Regions from separate parts of the Paenibacillus sp. J14 genome, predicted to be linked through region 2. Evidence: riboswitches for the same ligand, from Rfam matches in the RefSeq annotation. Region 2 holds a riboswitch; each other region holds the start of a gene.
What was found. A riboswitch is a leader RNA that binds a small molecule or an ion and turns the genes downstream of it on or off. The one in region 2 is predicted to bind cyclic di-AMP.

Region 1: linked by a shared signal. The riboswitch ahead of ehuB (ectoine/hydroxyectoine ABC transporter substrate-binding protein EhuB) and the one ahead of M891_RS0117745 (3D domain-containing protein) in region 2 are both predicted to bind cyclic di-AMP.
Region 3: linked by a shared signal. The riboswitch ahead of M891_RS0108685 (KamA family radical SAM protein) and the one ahead of M891_RS0117745 (3D domain-containing protein) in region 2 are both predicted to bind cyclic di-AMP.
Region 4: linked by a shared signal. The riboswitch ahead of M891_RS0112555 (C40 family peptidase) and the one ahead of M891_RS0117745 (3D domain-containing protein) in region 2 are both predicted to bind cyclic di-AMP.

What each region holds. Positions count from the first base shown of each region.
Region 1 covers NZ_JADQ01000023.1:59,765-64,035, forward strand. Annotated here, with positions in the region: gene M891_RS0111000 (MerR family transcriptional regulator) at 1-321, shown strand, start outside; gene M891_RS0111005 (aminopeptidase) at 450-1,679, opposite strand; gene M891_RS0111010 (hypothetical protein) at 1,879-2,148, shown strand; cyclic di-AMP (ydaO/yuaA leader) riboswitch at 2,275-2,414, shown strand; gene ehuB (ectoine/hydroxyectoine ABC transporter substrate-binding protein EhuB) at 2,639-3,532, shown strand; gene ehuC (ectoine/hydroxyectoine ABC transporter permease subunit EhuC) at 3,534-4,187, shown strand; gene ehuD (ectoine/hydroxyectoine ABC transporter permease subunit EhuD) at 4,191-4,271, shown strand, end outside.
Region 2 covers NZ_JADQ01000053.1:13,173-17,443, forward strand. Annotated here, with positions in the region: gene M891_RS0117735 (HD domain-containing protein) at 1-788, shown strand, start outside; gene M891_RS0117740 (TatD family hydrolase) at 805-1,578, shown strand; cyclic di-AMP (ydaO/yuaA leader) riboswitch at 1,781-1,995, shown strand; gene M891_RS0117745 (3D domain-containing protein) at 2,441-3,577, shown strand; gene rnmV (ribonuclease M5) at 3,726-4,271, shown strand.
Region 3 covers NZ_JADQ01000017.1:52,435-56,705, reverse strand. Annotated here, with positions in the region: gene M891_RS0108690 (cobyric acid synthase) at 1-1,217, shown strand, start outside; cyclic di-AMP (ydaO/yuaA leader) riboswitch at 1,241-1,382, shown strand; gene M891_RS0108685 (KamA family radical SAM protein) at 1,545-2,726, shown strand; gene M891_RS0108680 (methyl-accepting chemotaxis protein) at 2,799-4,271, opposite strand, start outside.
Region 4 covers NZ_JADQ01000029.1:17,764-22,034, forward strand. Annotated here, with positions in the region: gene M891_RS23875 (c-type cytochrome) at 1-316, opposite strand, end outside; gene M891_RS0112545 (GNAT family N-acetyltransferase) at 481-978, opposite strand; gene M891_RS0112550 (C40 family peptidase) at 1,259-1,750, opposite strand; cyclic di-AMP (ydaO/yuaA leader) riboswitch at 1,755-2,017, opposite strand; gene M891_RS0112555 (C40 family peptidase) at 2,288-2,779, opposite strand; cyclic di-AMP (ydaO/yuaA leader) riboswitch at 2,784-2,920, opposite strand; gene M891_RS0112560 (hypothetical protein) at 3,141-3,971, opposite strand; gene M891_RS0112565 (M1 family metallopeptidase) at 4,006-4,271, opposite strand, start outside.

The DNA of each region.
Region 1 (4,271 bases), on a different contig from region 2:
AAGAAATCCAATCAGAAGCTGATGAATATGACCCAAGAGGAATATGCGAAGGTTACGCAGCTCGAGAACGAAGTTAAGGTCGCATTAGCCGAGGCCATGAAAACGGGCGATCCTGCCGGTGAACTTGCTCAAAAGGCTGCTGATTTGCACAAGCAGTGGTTGACGTTCTACTGGAACGAGTACAGCAAGGAAGCCCATGCCGGGCTGGCGCAGATGTACGTCGATGATGAGCGCTTTAAAGCTTATTACGACAAGGATCAGCCTGGAGCGGCCGAGTTCCTGCGGGATGCGATTCAAATCTATACCGGGATGAAGAAATAGTAGTATTGAGAAGAACTCCGCGACGGGATGCCGCGGAGTTCTTTTTACGCGAGGGGCGTGAATTGAAATGGCTCTAGAATTTTCTGGCGTTAGGCTAAGCCTAAATTCATCGGTGAATCAATTGCGGCTTAAACCCAGTTTCCGTTGCGGAATACCGGCTCAATCGTTCCATCCGCGAGCTCTCCATCAATGTTGAGCTCTGCGGAGCCGATCATAAAATCCACGTGCGTTAGACTGACGTTGGCACCTCTGGCGAGCAGTTCTTCTTTGCTTAGCTGAGCGCCGTTTTCGATATTCACCGGATACGCGCTGCCCAAGGCGAAATGGCACGATGCGTTCTCGTCGATCCCGGTGTTATAGAAGATTCGGTTTAGTTTGGAGATAGGCGAATCATGCGGTACCAGAGCGATTTCGCCAAGGTGCTGGGCTCCTTCGTCGGTTTGAAGCAGATTCTCCAAATGCTCCCGTCCGGATTTGGCGTCGAAGCTTACGACTTTACCGTCTTTGAAGGTCAGCGTAAGGCCTTCCACAAGCTGGCCGTTCAAATTCAGCGGCATCGTGCTGGTGACGGTCCCGTTCACACCGGTACGGTGCGGCATGGAGTAGATTTCTTCCGTTGGCATATTGGCGACAAAATAGTTCCCTGCCGCATTGTAATCACCTCCGCCAAGCCATAGATGGCCTTCAGGCAACTCGACGTGGAGATCGGTGCCCGGCGCGCGGTAGTGCAGTTTTTTGTAACGTTTGGCATTCATATGCTCTTGCCGTTCTTTTAACTGTTGGATATGCGCGTGCCAGGCCGCGATCGGATCCTCGCGGTCAACGCGATTCATTTTGAATACGGCTTCCCACATTGCCGTAATCCGCTGTTCTTCGGGTAAATCGGCAAACACTTTGTCGGCCCAAGCCTTCGTTGGGGCTTTGATCAGCGACCAAGTGATCCGGTTGTTGCGCGTTTGGGCGGAATGCTTCTCCCGCGCTTTTGCTGCTGCTTTGACTGCGGTAGACACCTTGGAAGAAGGGATGCCGCGGAACAACTCCGGATCGGGTACTTTAATCCGAAGGATCGCACCGCCTTCCTCACCGAACTGTTCCGCCATATCAGCGAGCCACTGCGGGTAGTAGGCCAAGGATTCGTCCGTTGCATGCTCATAACGAATGCGGGTAATTTGCTCGTCCTCCCAATCGACGTGGACGTATCTGGCTCCGGCATCGTAGGCTTTAGCCACCAGCAGGCGGGTGAAATCCACCGTTTCCAGCGGTGCCGTCAGCATCAGGTTTTGACCGGGTTGGATGTTGACGCCAACGCGGATGACCAATTCGGCGTATTTTTCGAGAAGAACCTCAAAAGCTTCCATCATGTATTCCTCCAATAGGTTCAATAATATTCGTATTTCCGGAATTGCAAACAAGACTTATTGTAGCATGGAACTAGCGGAGAGAGAAAAAGTTAGTGATGGGAAGCGCATAGGTTCTATTGGATATGCCATAAATCGTGCATGATTTGAGCTGTATTTTCACATCCTAATCTCATCATTGCTCGAGGAGGAACTGAACATGGAAAATCCATTTTCCAGCTTACAATCCCAAAATCCAATTTCACTTGCACAACAATCGGTCAAAAAAGCGCATCGCGCGGTGACCCAAGCTCAATCGCATCCTCGTGAAGAAACGTTGGAGGGGGCACGTAACGCGATCGAAAAAGCGGAAAACGCCATCTCCCAGGCCGAAGGCCGGATGAATCCGGAACCGATCGAACGGGCCAAAGAAGACTTGGCCGAGGATCAAGCTGCATTGGCAGAAGTGGAAAACCAACTGGAATCATAATGAAGCCTGGGGGCGGGGATCCATCCAGAGATTTGGGTTGAATCTTCCATCCTTCATATGATGAATTAACAGTTTAAATGTTAAAATTACAGATAATGGGTTGACATTGACTGGAATAGCCTTTACTATAGACACACGCTTAGTTTCCAGTTCATTACTGGAAAGCGGGGGAACCATTTTTTGGGGCGAATCATTCTTTAACGATTGTAGGGTACCATCTTACCCGAGTCCGTCAGCTAACCTCGTCAGCAGTGGATGGGTCTAGTTTCAATTAACTTCACGAAAACTTCCATGGCCCTTATTAAGGGCCATTTTATATTTTTTTGTGTGGACCCCTGCTGGCGGAGCTATGCTTTCCCCCAAGCGAGGGGTCTCTTTTTATTTACCCCGACATGAAGAAGAAAGGAGGGGGGCTGGGCTTCGGAATTGAACTTGATTCAAAACCTACTAAACCGATGCAAAAAATAGGAAAGAAAGGCTGTGAGGATGGTTGAGGAAAGTGTCATGGTTGTTGATTTCATTGCTAGTAGCGGTATCGTTAACTGCCTGCAACTCAGGGCAGAACGCTGATTCAAGAAATGAGTCGGATTCTAAGGCAGAAGGGACGCTGGCGAAGGCAATTCAAAACGGGTCTATAACGGTTGGGTTCGCTAATGAGAAGCCTTATGCCTACAAAGATGCTAACGGAGAACTCACCGGTGAAGCGGTGGAGATCGCACGAGTAATTCTCCAAAGGCTGGGCATTCACGAGATGAAGGGGGAGTTGACGGAATTCGGTTCCTTAATTGCCGGTTTGCAGGCGAACCGATTTGATCTGATTACCGCTGGAATGTTCGTTAACCCGGAACGGTGTGAAGCCGTGTTGTTTGCCAACCCGGAGTATAGCATAGGTGAAGCGATTGCCGTCAAAAAGGGGAATCCTCTCGGCCTCGGCAGCTATGAAGATATCGCTAATAACGAAAAAGCACGGGTTGCCGTAATGACTGGTGCAGTCGAAATCGGTTATTTGCAGAAATCCGGTGTACCGGATGAACGTATCATTCAAGTTCCAGATCAGGCGTCGGCCATTAGCGCGCTTCAATCTGGACGTGTCGAAGCGATCACGATGACGGGACCTTCCTTGCAGGCCATGCTTGAATCTGCGGGGGATCAAGACATCGAAAGAGTAAGCGAGTTTACGCAACCGGTGATTGACGGTCAAAGTGTTCGCGGTTACGGGGCAACGGCGTTCCGTTTGGCGGATAAGGAATTTCAAGAGGCTTATAACGCGGAACTGGCCAAGATGAAGGAATCGGGCGAGCTCTTGGAAATCTTGCAACAATTCGGATTCACAGAGCAGGAACTGCCCGGAGACATGACAGCAGCCGAGCTTTGCGGAGGATAATATGCCAGAATCCTGGATTGATTTTATCCCCACTCTACTAGAAGGAGCCAAAATTACTGTTACCGTCGCTATCTTGGCAACACTTCTAGCGGTTGTAACAGCCTTCGCCTCAGGATTGATGAGTTTATCCCGGTTGCGCCTTATTCGCTGGATCTCTTCAATATACGTCGAGGTGTTCCGTGGGACGTCCTTGCTCGTGCAGTTGTTTTGGTTGTATTTTGCGTTGCCCTTTGCGGGGATTGAACTTCCCAAGTTACTTGCGGCCGTGTTGGCGGTAGGATTAAACTTTGGAGCTTATGGATCCGAGGTTGTACGCAGCGCGATCTTGGCCGTGCCGAAAGGGCAATGGGAAGCGGCGATCGCCTTAAATATGACGCCGTGGCAGCGAATGAGCTATATCATTTTGCCTCAAGCCGCCTTAAGAATGCTTCCTCCGTTTGGCAATTTGCTTGTTGAATTGATTAAATCCACATCTCTCGTCTACTTCATCACCATGGCGGATCTCACATACCAAGCGATGGTTCTGCGGAACAACTACATTTCCTGGACTTCAGAGATTTTGCTCTTGCTCTTGCTGATGTATTTAGTGATGACGTCGCTTGTCTCTTTCGGCATCCGGGTGTGGGAGCGTAAATGGTCCGAAGGGAGGATGTAACCGATGTGGGATTGGAATTACGCTTTGGAAATCCTTCCGGAACTTCTCATCGCGCTGAGGATGACGGTTATTGCTACATTGTTG
Region 2 (4,271 bases):
TGGATGCGGATCGGATGGATTATTTGCTGCGGGATGCTTATTTTACCGGTGTAAACTACGGGACGATTGACATGGACCGGATTTTGCGGATGCTTCGACCTTTTCAAGGGCGGGTTGTGGTTAAAGAATCAGGGATGCATGCGGTGGAAGATTATTTAATGTCGCGGTATCAGATGTATTGGCAGGTTTATTTCCACCCGGTGACGCGGAGCTCGGAGATCATTCTTCGGCAAATTTTGCGTCGGGCTAAGGAATTATACCGGAGCGGGCATTCTTTTTGCTTCTTGCCGCATCCGTTACCGAACTTATTTCAAGGGGATATCAGCGTAACCGATTATTTGCAGCTGGACGAAGCGCTGATGCAAACGACCTTCATGCAGTGGACGAGAGAAGACGACGAGCGGTTAAGCGATTTATGTTCTCGGTTTTTGAATCGTAAGCTGTATAAATATGTAGAATTAGATTCATCGGAGCTGGAAATGCTGGACGAGATTCGGAACGCCTTTAGACAAGTCGGTCTTGAACCTGAATACGACATGGAAATTGATTTTCCGACGGATCTGCCGTATGATGTGTTCCGTCCGGACGGCGGGGTTTGGCAGAAGCAAATTTTGTTGTTGGACCGGCAGGAGCGGCTGCGGGAAATTTCGGAAGTCTCGGATATCGTGCGGTCGATCAGCGGATTACACCGGGGGAAGACGCATTTGTACTATCCGGATAATAAATTGTGTGCTGTAATGGAGCGGCTGCCTCGCCCGGTAGCCCGCATTTTCGAGCAACGGAAATAGGAGGATGACAAGGTTTATGTTATTTGATACGCATACGCATTTGGATGCTCCCCAATTTGACGAGGACCGCGAGGAAGTGATCGCGCGCGCTGTGGAACAAGGGGTTACGCGGATGATCAACATCGGATTTAACCGTGAGACAATCCCTTCGACCATGAAGCTGGCAGAGACCTATGACTTCATTTATGCCGCGGTCGGATGGCATCCGCAAGACGCGATTACGATGCAAGAGGGCGATTTGGACTGGATTGCAGAATTGTGCAAGCATGAGAAGGTCGTCGCCATCGGAGAAATTGGGCTGGATTATTATTGGGATACGTCCCCTAAGGACGTTCAACATAAGGTTTTTCGCCAGCAAATTGGACTGGCTCGCAGCTTAGGTATGCCGATTTCCATTCATAATCGGGACGCTCACGAAGACGTGGTTCGCATCCTTCGGGAAGAGAAGGCCAACGAGGTTGGAGGCGTGATGCACTCCTTCTCCGGCAGTTGGGAAATTGCCAAAATGTGTCTAGATTTGGGATTTCATTTGTCGTTTGGCGGGCCGATTACGTTTAAAAATGCAAAACAACCCAAGGAAGTGTTGGCCAAGACGCCGATGGACCGTTTGCTGATCGAAACGGATTCCCCTTATTTAACGCCGCATCCATATCGTGGTAAACGAAATGAGTCTGCTCATGTTCGTTTGGTTGCGGAAATGGCAGCCGAGCTCAAAGGGGTTACTTTTGAGGAAATCGCGGAAATTACCACCCGAAATGCATTGGAACGATTTGGAATTCCGAGTATTTGAGAGCAAAACGGATGAAATAAAGAGGATTTCGGAAAGATTAATGCTTTTTAACCCTCAAAAACAAGGTCATTACATTTTTTTAACCATTTTTTTAAAAAAACGTGGTTGATTACTCCTTTACAACCTGCATCGAAACAGGATAGAATCTTTTCAGTATCGATTCGGTTCGTTTTGGACTGAACCATACGATGCTTGGTTCCATGAACCAGTCTCGCTGAATCTCCTTATGACGGAGAACGGGGGAACCAATACGAATTGCAGGTTGGCGGCAGCCTAATCGCGTTCGTATTTGATTTCTTTCCAGGGTCTATGGGGTGAATTCAAGGTCATTGCGCCATGAGCGAATGTACTGAGAAAGGGCGGCTCTCTTTCGCCCGAACCCGACAGCTAACCTCGTAAGCGAATAAGAGAGGTCACTCGTGCAGCTATTACACCCAAGACATTCAAGAAGCCACGAAGGAGTTCCTCTAACTCTTTCTCCCGGCTTCTTTTGTTTTGAATAAAAGTAATAGGGTCGTCATACTGTTGGAAAACAGGAGGTGACGACAAGCAGGAGAGACTGGTCAAGGATGCAAAACGCTTAGGATTAAATTTAAGATCAGTGTTCAAAAAGTCAGGTTTTCAGCACCGAGAAGGTTGGATGAAGCTAGGGACTGAGTAGCGCAGCGTACATGGGAGTACGTGAGCAACGGAAGGCCCGGCTGAATTCAAGATTCGATGCCGAATTCACTTCTTGACCTGCTTCGTGATCAAAAGATGACTTTTTGACTACCTTAGGCGTTTTGTAAAAAGTAACTGTAGTCGCGTCAATCGTTATCATGCATCGACCTAGACGGCGGGACTATGAAGGAGGACGGAAGAAATGGGCATTTTCCGCAAAGAGGAGACCCATGAATCACGCTCATCCAGCATGTCTTACGCAATGCGATGGAAGCATGAGAATTTACGTCAGATAGCGCTCGTCGGCGTTCTGGCCATCGCGGGAATCATCATCATCCTAATCTGGCTGTATAGCCAGGCACAGAAGGAAGTATCCCTGATCGTGGACGGGAATGTCCAGTCAGTGGAGACAACCCAATCCAGTGTAGCTCATCTGCTGGAGGAACAATCGATTAAGCTCAGTGCGAAGGATTCAGTATCCCTCCCGCTGGAAAGCTCGCTGAAGAACGGTGACCGCATTGTCATAGTACGCGCGAAGCCGGTCAGTGTGACCGCGGACGGCAATACGAAAGTCCACTTCACGACGCAAAGCAAAGTCGAGGGCGTATTGTCCGAGCTCGGCATCACTTTGGGTGAAGACGACAAGGTGACTCCGACATTGGACAGTAAAGTTACCGAGAACCTGAATGTGAAGGTCGTTCGGGTCAGCAAGCAAACGGTGCAGACGAAGGAGGCCGTGCCCTTTAGCGTGGTCAAAACGTCGGACGATAAGCTGCTGAAAGGCACCACGAAAGTGATCCAGGAAGGTTCCGAAGGTCTGGTCATTCACAACATTGAGAAAACTTACGAAGACGGAAAATTCGTGGCGAAGCGTTGGCTCGGCAAAGAGGTCTCCAAAGAAGCTCAGCCGAAGGTGATCGCAGTCGGTACGAAGAAACCTACCGAGGTTCTGTCGGCCAGCATCAGCCGTAAGGGAAATACGGTGAACATCAGCGGAACGACGACCAAAGGTGGCGTCTCATTCAAATATAAAAAAGTCTTGAAAAATGTTACGTTAACCGCGTATTCGGCGGAAGAAGACGGGATTGGCACCCGCACGGCCTCGGGTACCCGCGTGACGGAAGGCAGAACGATTGCGGTGGATAAAGACGTCGTTCCGCTTGGTTGGTGGGTATACATCGAAGGAATCGGCTTCCGTAAGGCAGAGGATACCGGCGGGGCCATCGATGGCCATAAGATGGATGTGTATTTTGATAGTCTGAAGGATGCGAAGAAATTCGGCCGCAAGAAGGGCCGCACCGTCTACGTGATCGGTCCGACGAAGCCGGAATTGAACTAAGGTCTCGTTCTCTTTCGTTTTACAATGCGGAGGGAATGAGATAGTATTAGGATGATGAATAAGACAGTGGATTAGAAGAGGATGTAATGATCCTCTTCTTTTTGTTATTCTGGTGGAGACAAGCAAGAACAGGAAGGAAGACAAAATCATGATCAAAGAGGTCATCGTGGTGGAGGGTCGAGACGACACCGTGGCCATTAAGCGCGCCGTAGAGGCGGATACCATCGAGACCGGAGGTTCGGCGATCGGCGAAGCTGTGCTCAAGAAAATCGCATTGGCGCAGGAACGCCGGGGCGTGATTATTTTTACGGACCCCGACCATGCCGGGGAGCGGATTCGCAAAATTGTGGCCGCACGGGTGCCGGGCTGCAAGCACGCTTTCCTGCCGGAGGCGGAGGCGACGAAGCGAGGCGACATCGGGGTGGAGAACGCCTCGCCGGAGGCGATTCGCGCCGCGTTATCTCGGGTTCGCAGCGAAGCGCCTGGAGTAGAGGCCGCGATCACCTGGGAAGACTTGATAAACGCAGGGTTAATCGTGCACCCGCAAGCGGCGGCGCGGCGAAAAGCGCTGGGCGAGCTGCTGGGTATCGGATATTGTAACGGAAAGCAGCTCTACAAGCGGTTAACCGTGTTCCGGATCAGCCGCGAGGAGTTTGCAGCTGCGTTAGCCGAGTTGGAAAGCAAAGGAGTTTAA
Region 3 (4,271 bases), on a different contig from region 2:
GCATTGTGGTGATCGAGGGGGCTGGAAGCCCAGCGGAGATCAACCTGAAGCAACGGGATATCGTTAACATGAACTTGGCCGAATGGGCGGATGCTCCCGTGATTTTGGTGGGGGATATCGACCGTGGCGGGGTGTTTGCCTTTCTTGTTGGTACCCTGGAGCTGCTTGAACCGCACGAACGCGCTCGCGTAAAAGGGTTCATTATCAATAAGTTTCGCGGCGATCTGTCTCTGCTGCAGCCTGGCCTGGATTGGCTGGAGCAGCGGACCGGAATCCCCGTACTTGGAGTTCTCCCCTACCTAAATAATCTGGAGATCGAAGCGGAGGATTCCGTTGTCCTGGATACCTATCCAGCTCGTTCAGCGCCATCCGCAACGCAGGAGCTGGATATCGCCGTTATCCGTTATCCGCATATTTCTAACTTCACGGATTTTGACCCGTTGGCAGCCGAACCGGACGTATCGTTACGTTATGTAAGCAAGCTGTCAGAACTTGGACATCCCGATGTGGTGATTTTGCCGGGGACCAAGGATACGATCAGCGATCTGGAATTTTTGCGCGGGCAAGGGCTGGCAGGGGCAGTTTGCAACCTGATCGATGAGGGGACGCACACCCAGCTGGTCGGAATTTGCGGCGGATATCAAATGCTGGGCGAACAACTGCATGACCCTGAAGGCGTAGAGTCCAATGAACCGAGGTCGGCATTGGGTCTGGGCCTGCTCCCCTTGGCTACAACCTTTCTCCCAGGTAAAAAAACGGTGCGCGTGCACGGATATACGTGCGAGGACCATCCGATCGCATTGCATCCTCAGAACCAGGAGCTGCCGATCTCAGGCTATGAGATTCATGCCGGATCAACCCAGCAGTTGCGGGACACTCGTCCCTTATTTATGCTTCGGGTCAATGAGGAGCCAGTACAAGGGTCAGGGACAGCCCCGGAGTTAGAACAGGCTGAGACGCAAACACATCCGGAAGGCGCAGCCCGCGCCGATGGCAGGGTGTTTGGGACGTATCTGCACGGAGTGTTCCATAATGATGCCTGGCGACGTGCTTGGCTGGACGGACTGCGTACGAGCAAAGGGCTGGAACCTTTGAACGTCACCTTTGTTTCTTCCTCACGGAAGGAGGAAGCCTTCGATCGGTTAGCGGAGCAGGTTCGCAGGCATTTGCGCATGAATCTCATTTACGACATTATTGGGATCCAAGGTAAGCTTTGACAAATTGGGTAAGGATAAGGTAGGATAAAAGTACGCTTAATTTTCGATGGGTAAAGTCGAAAAGCGGGGGAACCAATCTTTTGGGGCGAATCGTTGCAAGTTTAACGTAGGGAACCATCTTCCCGAGCCCGTCAGCTAACCTCGTTTGCAGTGGATGGGTCATTTTTAATATTATTTCAGTCATCATTTAATGACCCTGTTCTTTGAAGCGGGGTCTTTTTGCGTTCTGCAAGACCTTTGACCCGAGCATTCGGCGGAGTACTCGCATTCACTGCAAGTTTCGAGCTTCTTCTTTACGCATCGTACTAATAAAGGAGGAGAGGATTTATGGCTAGTCCGAAGTACATCACCGATATTGCCAAGGTGAGCCAGTTGTCCGAGCAGGAGCGGCAGGACTTGAAACCGATTACCGACAAATTTGTTTTTCGGGTGAACGACTACTATTTGAGTTTGATCGACTGGAATGATCCGGAGGACCCGATCCGCAAGTTGGTGATCCCCAATACGGGAGAACTGAAGGAATATGGGCGCTGGGACGCTTCTGACGAAGCGGCGAACTACGTGGTGCCTGGCTGCCAGCACAAATATCGAACGACCGCGCTGCTGATTGTGTCCGAGGTTTGCGGCTCCTATTGCCGATACTGCTTCCGTAAACGGTTATTCCGCAACGATGTGAAGGAAGCGATGGCGGATGTCACACCTGGCATTGAGTACATCGCACAGCATCCGGAGATTAATAACGTCCTGTTAACCGGCGGTGACAGCTTGATCTTAGCGACCAGAAAGCTGCGTTCGATTCTCGAGCGGCTAAGAGCTATTGAGCATGTAAAAATCATCCGCCTCGGTTCCAAAATTCCTGTGTTTAATCCTATGCGTATTTATGAAGATCCGGAGTTGCTGGATCTGATTCGGGAGTTCTCCACCGTTGATCAACGGATTTATGTTATGGCGCATATCAATCATCCGCGCGAAATTACCCCTGAGGCCAAAAGAGGGTTCCAGGCGCTGCACGACGCCGGGGCTATCGTGGTCAATCAAACGCCGATTCTCAAAGGCATCAACGATGATGCGGCCGTGCTTGGTGAATTGCTAGATCGCTTATCTTGGGCTGGCGTCACTCCGTACTATTTCTTTATTAATCGTCCCGTAGCCGGAAATGCTGACTTTGTCATCCCATTGAAACGAGCGTATGAGCTAGTAGAGGAAGCGAAAGCCCGTACTTCAGGGCTTGGAAAGCGCGTGCGATTATCGATGAGTCATTCTTCAGGAAAAATCGAAATCCTGGCTATCGAAAACGGGCAGGCCTATCTCAAGTATCATCAGTCCCGGGACGGTGAATACGGCAAGTTTATGATTTTGCCTTGCCCGGATGATGCGACCTGGTTTGACGATTTGCCAGGCAGTGAAGCGTACTGGAAGAAGCCGGAAAAGAAGCTGGATTCGAAGGCGGATACGCAATCGGATCAGACAACAGAAGATGCGGCTTCTGCAAGCCCAGTGACGATTTAAGGGATAAAACAAAACGTACCCTTTCCGTTTCCCCGATCAGGGGAACGTGAAGGGTACGTTTTATTTTTAGAGTCAGATCCGGAATTTTGCAATCGATTCCTGCAACGACAACGCCTGCTCATACAGTGAGCGAACTGTACGCGCGTGCGCTTCCATTTCGTCCAGCTGTTGCTGCGAGTAGCTGCTGATTTGCTCCATGTTCTCCAGCGATTTGGCGGTAATATTGGCCGATTCCTCTACCGATGCGGTGACTTCCTCGGTACCGGCAGATACCTCTTGGGTGGAGGCTGAAACCGATTGAATCGTCAAGTTCACGTTCTGAATCAGCTTCGTTAATTGTTCAAACGCTTGACCCGCTTGCTTCACCCGTTCGGTTCCGGAGACGATTTCCTCGCTGGCCCGCTGCATGGCGTTGACCGAATTTTCCGATTCTTCTCGGATACTGAGCAGGTTCTCGCCGATTTCCTCCATCGCTCGGCGGGACTGTTCAGCCAGCTTACGAACTTCCTCGGCCACGACAGCAAAGCCTTTGCCGTGTTCGCCGGCACGTGCAGCTTCAATCGCCGCGTTCAGCGCCAAAATATTAATTTGCTTCGTAATTTCTGTAATGGTACCTACCACGTTCGAAATGGACTCGGAACGATCATTCAGCGTGCGGATATGCTCCAACGTGCGATTAGCCGCATCTTCGACATGCTGCATTTGCGTAACCGCTGTTTGCGCCAAATGATTTCCGGCGTCAGCCTCCTCTGCAGCTTGTCCAATCCGTTCCGTGACTTCGGCAGACGAAGACGCAATATGCTGTACACCTTGCGAAATTTCTTCCATCGCACGGGCGTTTTCGGCTGCTGCGGAAGCAATCGTCATGCTGCCCGCTTCGATTTCCTTCGTAGCTGCATTGGAACGGGCAATCAAATCTTCAAACGTTGTCACCGATCGGGATAAGTTCTCAGATCCGTCTACGACCACTTGGGACGTTTGCATCACTGCAGCGAACATGTTTTTGAGCTGAAGCGTCATCGTTTGGAAGCTTCCGGCGAGTTGGGCAATTTCGTCATGTCCTTTCACTTCGATGGTATGACGGAAGTCTCCGCCAGCCATTTGCTCCGTGACCTTCACCAGCTTGCGAATTGGCTTCGTGATTCGCGTACTTGCAAAATACGCTGCGGCCATGCCCACCACAATGACAAGTAAGGTGATGCCGATACAGATGTATAAAATTTGGTCTTTCTTCTTATCGATGAAGGTAGCGTCAAGGCCCACGGCGAGCATCGCTTTGCTGCCGGGAATCGCGATGAAAGCTGTTTTGTGCGAGCCGAATTTGTCGGTATACAACTCACTGATTTGTACCCCGCCATTGGCCGCAGCGGTCATGGCCGGCTGAAGCTCCAGCTTGTCGCCGGGGGTCATCTCCGAGTTCTCATTCGTCGCCAGAACTGTAGCGCCGTCATCTTGAATATGTAGTAAATAAGCAGTGCTCAAGTTGTAGTCCTTAGTGCTCTTCGTCAAATACGATTCCACCGCAAAACGGGAGTTATCTTTACC
Region 4 (4,271 bases), on a different contig from region 2:
CTTCCTTTAAGCGATCCTTAAAAGAAGGCATCATGCCGCCCTTCCCTTTGGTGATAATGGAGAACAGTTGGTCTGCCGTCAATTCCGATCCAATCTTCTGCAGATTTGGGCCCGCGCCGCCTTGCAATGTATCACCGTGGCAGGAGATGCAATTTGCTTTGACGATGGCTTCGGCTTGTTCTGCGTTCATGGTGATTTCAGGCATTTGCGGCTTGGCTTCTTGCGCAGCCTCTTCCCGGCTTGGCAAGGTGAACATCAATACAAGGGCTAAAGCGCCTGCGATGACGAACAAACCGCTCATGATCCACTTTTGCATTTCAATCGCCCCTCCTATGTATGCTACCTATCCATTATAACGGAACACACGGGTTGATCATAGTCTTTGTGTCCAAATTAGGAACAAAAATTATCCGTTTCCATTAAATTGTGTGCCATAAGTCATAGTCTTAATCAAAACAAGACATAAAAAAGAGCGTGCCCTTATTCAGGCAGCCCTTTATGAACCATACAATAGAACGGTTTGGACACCCCGCCAGGTGTCATCTTCTCATACAGATCGGTAATGACAAACCCCGCCTTCTGGTAAGCCCGGATCGCTCGGGTGTTCCAGGTCAGCACTTCCAGGTCAATCTGATGATCCGGCTTACGACGCCAGGCTTCCTCCACGATGGTCCTCACAAACAGCTTGCCCAGCCCGTGGCCGCATAGCTCGGGCTTCATACCGATGCCAAGCCGGGTGACTCCTTCCATCGGGAAGTACTGAGCGAAGCCGGCAAGCTCCCCCTTCTCATCCAACACGGAGACATACTGTTCGGCGCGGATCGCCGGGTTCCCAAACTCCACGTCGAGCGCTTTCATTTGCTCCCATGGCAGCCAACTGTAGATGTCATAAGGAGAATCGTAACGCCAGGTGCAAATTTCCGCGCCATGGGCTTCTTCCATCGGTACGATACGAAACGGAGACATCGTTTGGTCCATATTGCCCCCTCCTTAATTAAAGGAAAGTCCGTCGTAATTGTTCCATTATCCTCACAATAGCCGGAATTACGCAGCTTGTAAAGGTTTTTGCCTACCCTTCGGGAAATTAAAATTGTGGGATTTCTCCTGGATATTTAGCTTTGCGGCAACCTTTTTCCCGGTTGTTTCGTTATATAGATAAGAGTACAGATAAAAAAAGACCGCAAGGCGGTTCCAACGAGAACCCGGCCCAGCGGCGAATTAGTGATGATGAACAGGATGAAACCGATAGATCAATGGATTACGATTCCGCAGCGTAGACGGAATAACCGTACTTACTGAGAACACGCTTCGCGCCAACGTAGCGGTTCTGGTAATAACTGTTGCTTAGCTTGTCGATCCGGATGCCCTTGGATGAGGATGCATGGGCGAATTCACCGTCGCCGACGTAAACACCAACATGGGATACTTTGCCCGTCCCCGTCGTCTTGAAGAAGACGAGATCCCCAGCTTGAAGCTCGCTCTTCGGTACCGGTGTGCCTTGCTTATACTGAGCGGCAGACACACGTGCTAACTTGATACCCATCTTGCTGAAGACGTACCGGGTAAATCCAGAGCAATCAAATCCCGCTGTCGTGGTGCCGCCAAATTTATAAGGCGTCCCGTACACGGAATCGACGATACTGGATAGCGTCGTTGTCTCGGCTTTTGCGGAGTCGGCAAAGGCGCTACCTGCCCCCAAGGTGAATAGGAGGGCTAAACTCGTTACCGCTGCTGTCAAAGTCTTTCTCAAGATGTCTTACTCCTTCCAAGGCCTACGAGGTTAGCTTATGGATTCGGTTGAAGGTTCCCTATGATCTGCTATAGCGGTAAGTTAAAAAGTCATCTTCGGATCACGAAGTAACTCAGGATGGAGATTCTAACCTTGATTGAAATGGTAAGTTAAAAAGTCATCTTCGGATCACGAAGGATGAGACTGTTACCTTTTATAGCGAAATCAATTCACCCTTTGGTGGGTCCCCCGCTTCCCGGGTGCGTGGGAATTCGGCAGTTTCATTGTAGATGGCACCCAAGATCTTGCATAGAAATAGTTACAACAATAATTACAAAGTTGTTACCATTTACGTTCTTCATTTTACCAAAGCCGTCCAGAGATGACAAGTTTGTCGAAAAAAACGCTTCTATTGGCCTGTGTTCGCGAAGGGATTCGTGGGTAATGGTTCCTAAGAGACTAGGGCTAAAGAAAAGAGTAGGAGAAAGAAAGGGGATCCAAGGAAAAAACCCGCAGAGACGTTGTAATCAACATCCCCACGGGCTTCGTAGCGAGTTCTTATTGAACATCATCGTGATCAGCAATTTCACCGGTTACATCTTCATACTTGTCGTTGCTCATGATTCGTTTCGCGCCAACGTAACGCTCGACGTAGTACTTCTCGCTTAATTTGCTGATGACTACACCTTTGGAGGAGGAGGCATGAGCAAATTTGCCGTCGCCGACATAGATGCCGACATGAGAAACGCCTTTGCCGGAAGTATTAAAGAAGACCAAATCGCCTTCGATCAGTTCGCTCTTGTCAACCTCCGTACCCATTTTGTATTGGGATGCGGACTGATGAGGCAGCTTGATGCCGATCTTCGAGAAGACGTACATCGTAAATCCAGAACAGTCGAATCCGGAGGTTGTGGTTCCGCCTGCAACGTAGCTGCTACCAAGCGCGCCGTCGATGACACTGTCCAGTTTGGAATCGGCGAAAACGCTGCCAGTTCCAATGGTGAAAAGCATGGCAAAACTTACTGCTGCTACCGTCAAACGCTTCTTCAAGAAGTTATGCTCCTTCCAATGCCTACGAGGTTAGCTTAAGGATTCGGTTGAAGGTTCCCTATGATCCCTCTCAAACGAGATCAATTCACCCAAAGTGGTTCCCCCGTTTCCCTGGTGAAGGGAATTCGGCTTTGTTTTTCACACCTGTCATTTCTAATTTGACATCCGGCACGAATCTCCTGCCAAAGATGACAAAAATAATTACAAAACTGTTACTGAAATTGCGTTGCTGTTATTGTAACAAAGGTAGGTATCTTTTGGCAATGCTTAATTCACAAGATTAAGAGGGGAAATAGGACGGAAGGCCTTCGCCGAACGGCGAAGGCCTTGATGTTACAGGGTTTTGAGGAGTTAAAAAATTTTAACTTTTTTGTGCCTTGGACTGCCAAAGATGAAATTGAGAGGCGATCTTCCAGACCTTAAATGTGCAGCGAAAGAGAGGATAAGCCTGCTGCAGGATGAGGGCCAGCATCCCCGTCCAAATCCAAGATGCGGTGCCGAAGAGAAGGAAGAGGATCAGGCCAAAAGCCCCGAGAATTAGCGAGATAGAGATGCCCTGCAACAGGGTTCGGAAGCAAGCTAGCAGGGAATTCCAAACTCCGGCTTTAAACAAGTAGCCGAACTGGACAAACAATAGGCATTGCCGGATAAACCAACCGTAAATGAACCAGCCCAGGATCAGCCCAAGCCCAGTGAGCCAGGTTGCCATCGGAAGTTCCATCCCGGTCAACCCCGGCCAAAGCGACAGTAGTCTCGGCACAATCCAGAAGGCGGGCAACAAGGTAAGCACGAGCTCCATCGCGTAGAACAAAATTACCGGTTTACCAAATTCCTTCATTCCTCGGAACAGGGGGAAGCCGGGGTTGCGATTTTCCGCCGGTGTGAAGCCGTAGAAGATTCCCGCCTGGATCAACGGAGTCAAGATCATGCGCAGGACGATCATCCCTGCCAGCAGCCAGCAATACAACCGAACCTCGGGATTGCTCCATAAATTCATCTGTCCCTCAAGCAAGAACAGGAGTTTCGATAGCGCCGTGGGCGGCGGGTCAGGATATCTTTGCAGCAGCGCCGTTACGGCAGTATCGACCAACCGGTACAAGAACAATCCCCACAGCAGCTGGTACAGGAACAAGATGATGACCGAGGGAAATTGGCTTTTCAGGGCAGTCCACCCTAAACGAACGAAACTCATTTCTTTCCCTCCTTATAGAAGTATGGACCTAGGGTTACCACAGAAGTCCTCCAAGGATCGCTTCAAGCAGCTTGGTGACGCTCATATTGGAGCGAGACAACGTGGTTTCAGGGACTTCTGCTTTCAGATAGTTGTTGATGTGAAGGTTCTCCACCGTTAAGGTGTAGTCCGGGTCGATCTGAACCCATGCCAGCGGTGCTTTATATTGCAGCTTGATCTCGAGGCGAGAATCTTCCCCGTTCCATTGCTTGCGTACGGTGTGCCCATCGGTGAAGGTGAACAGCAGCGGAACCTTCGGAT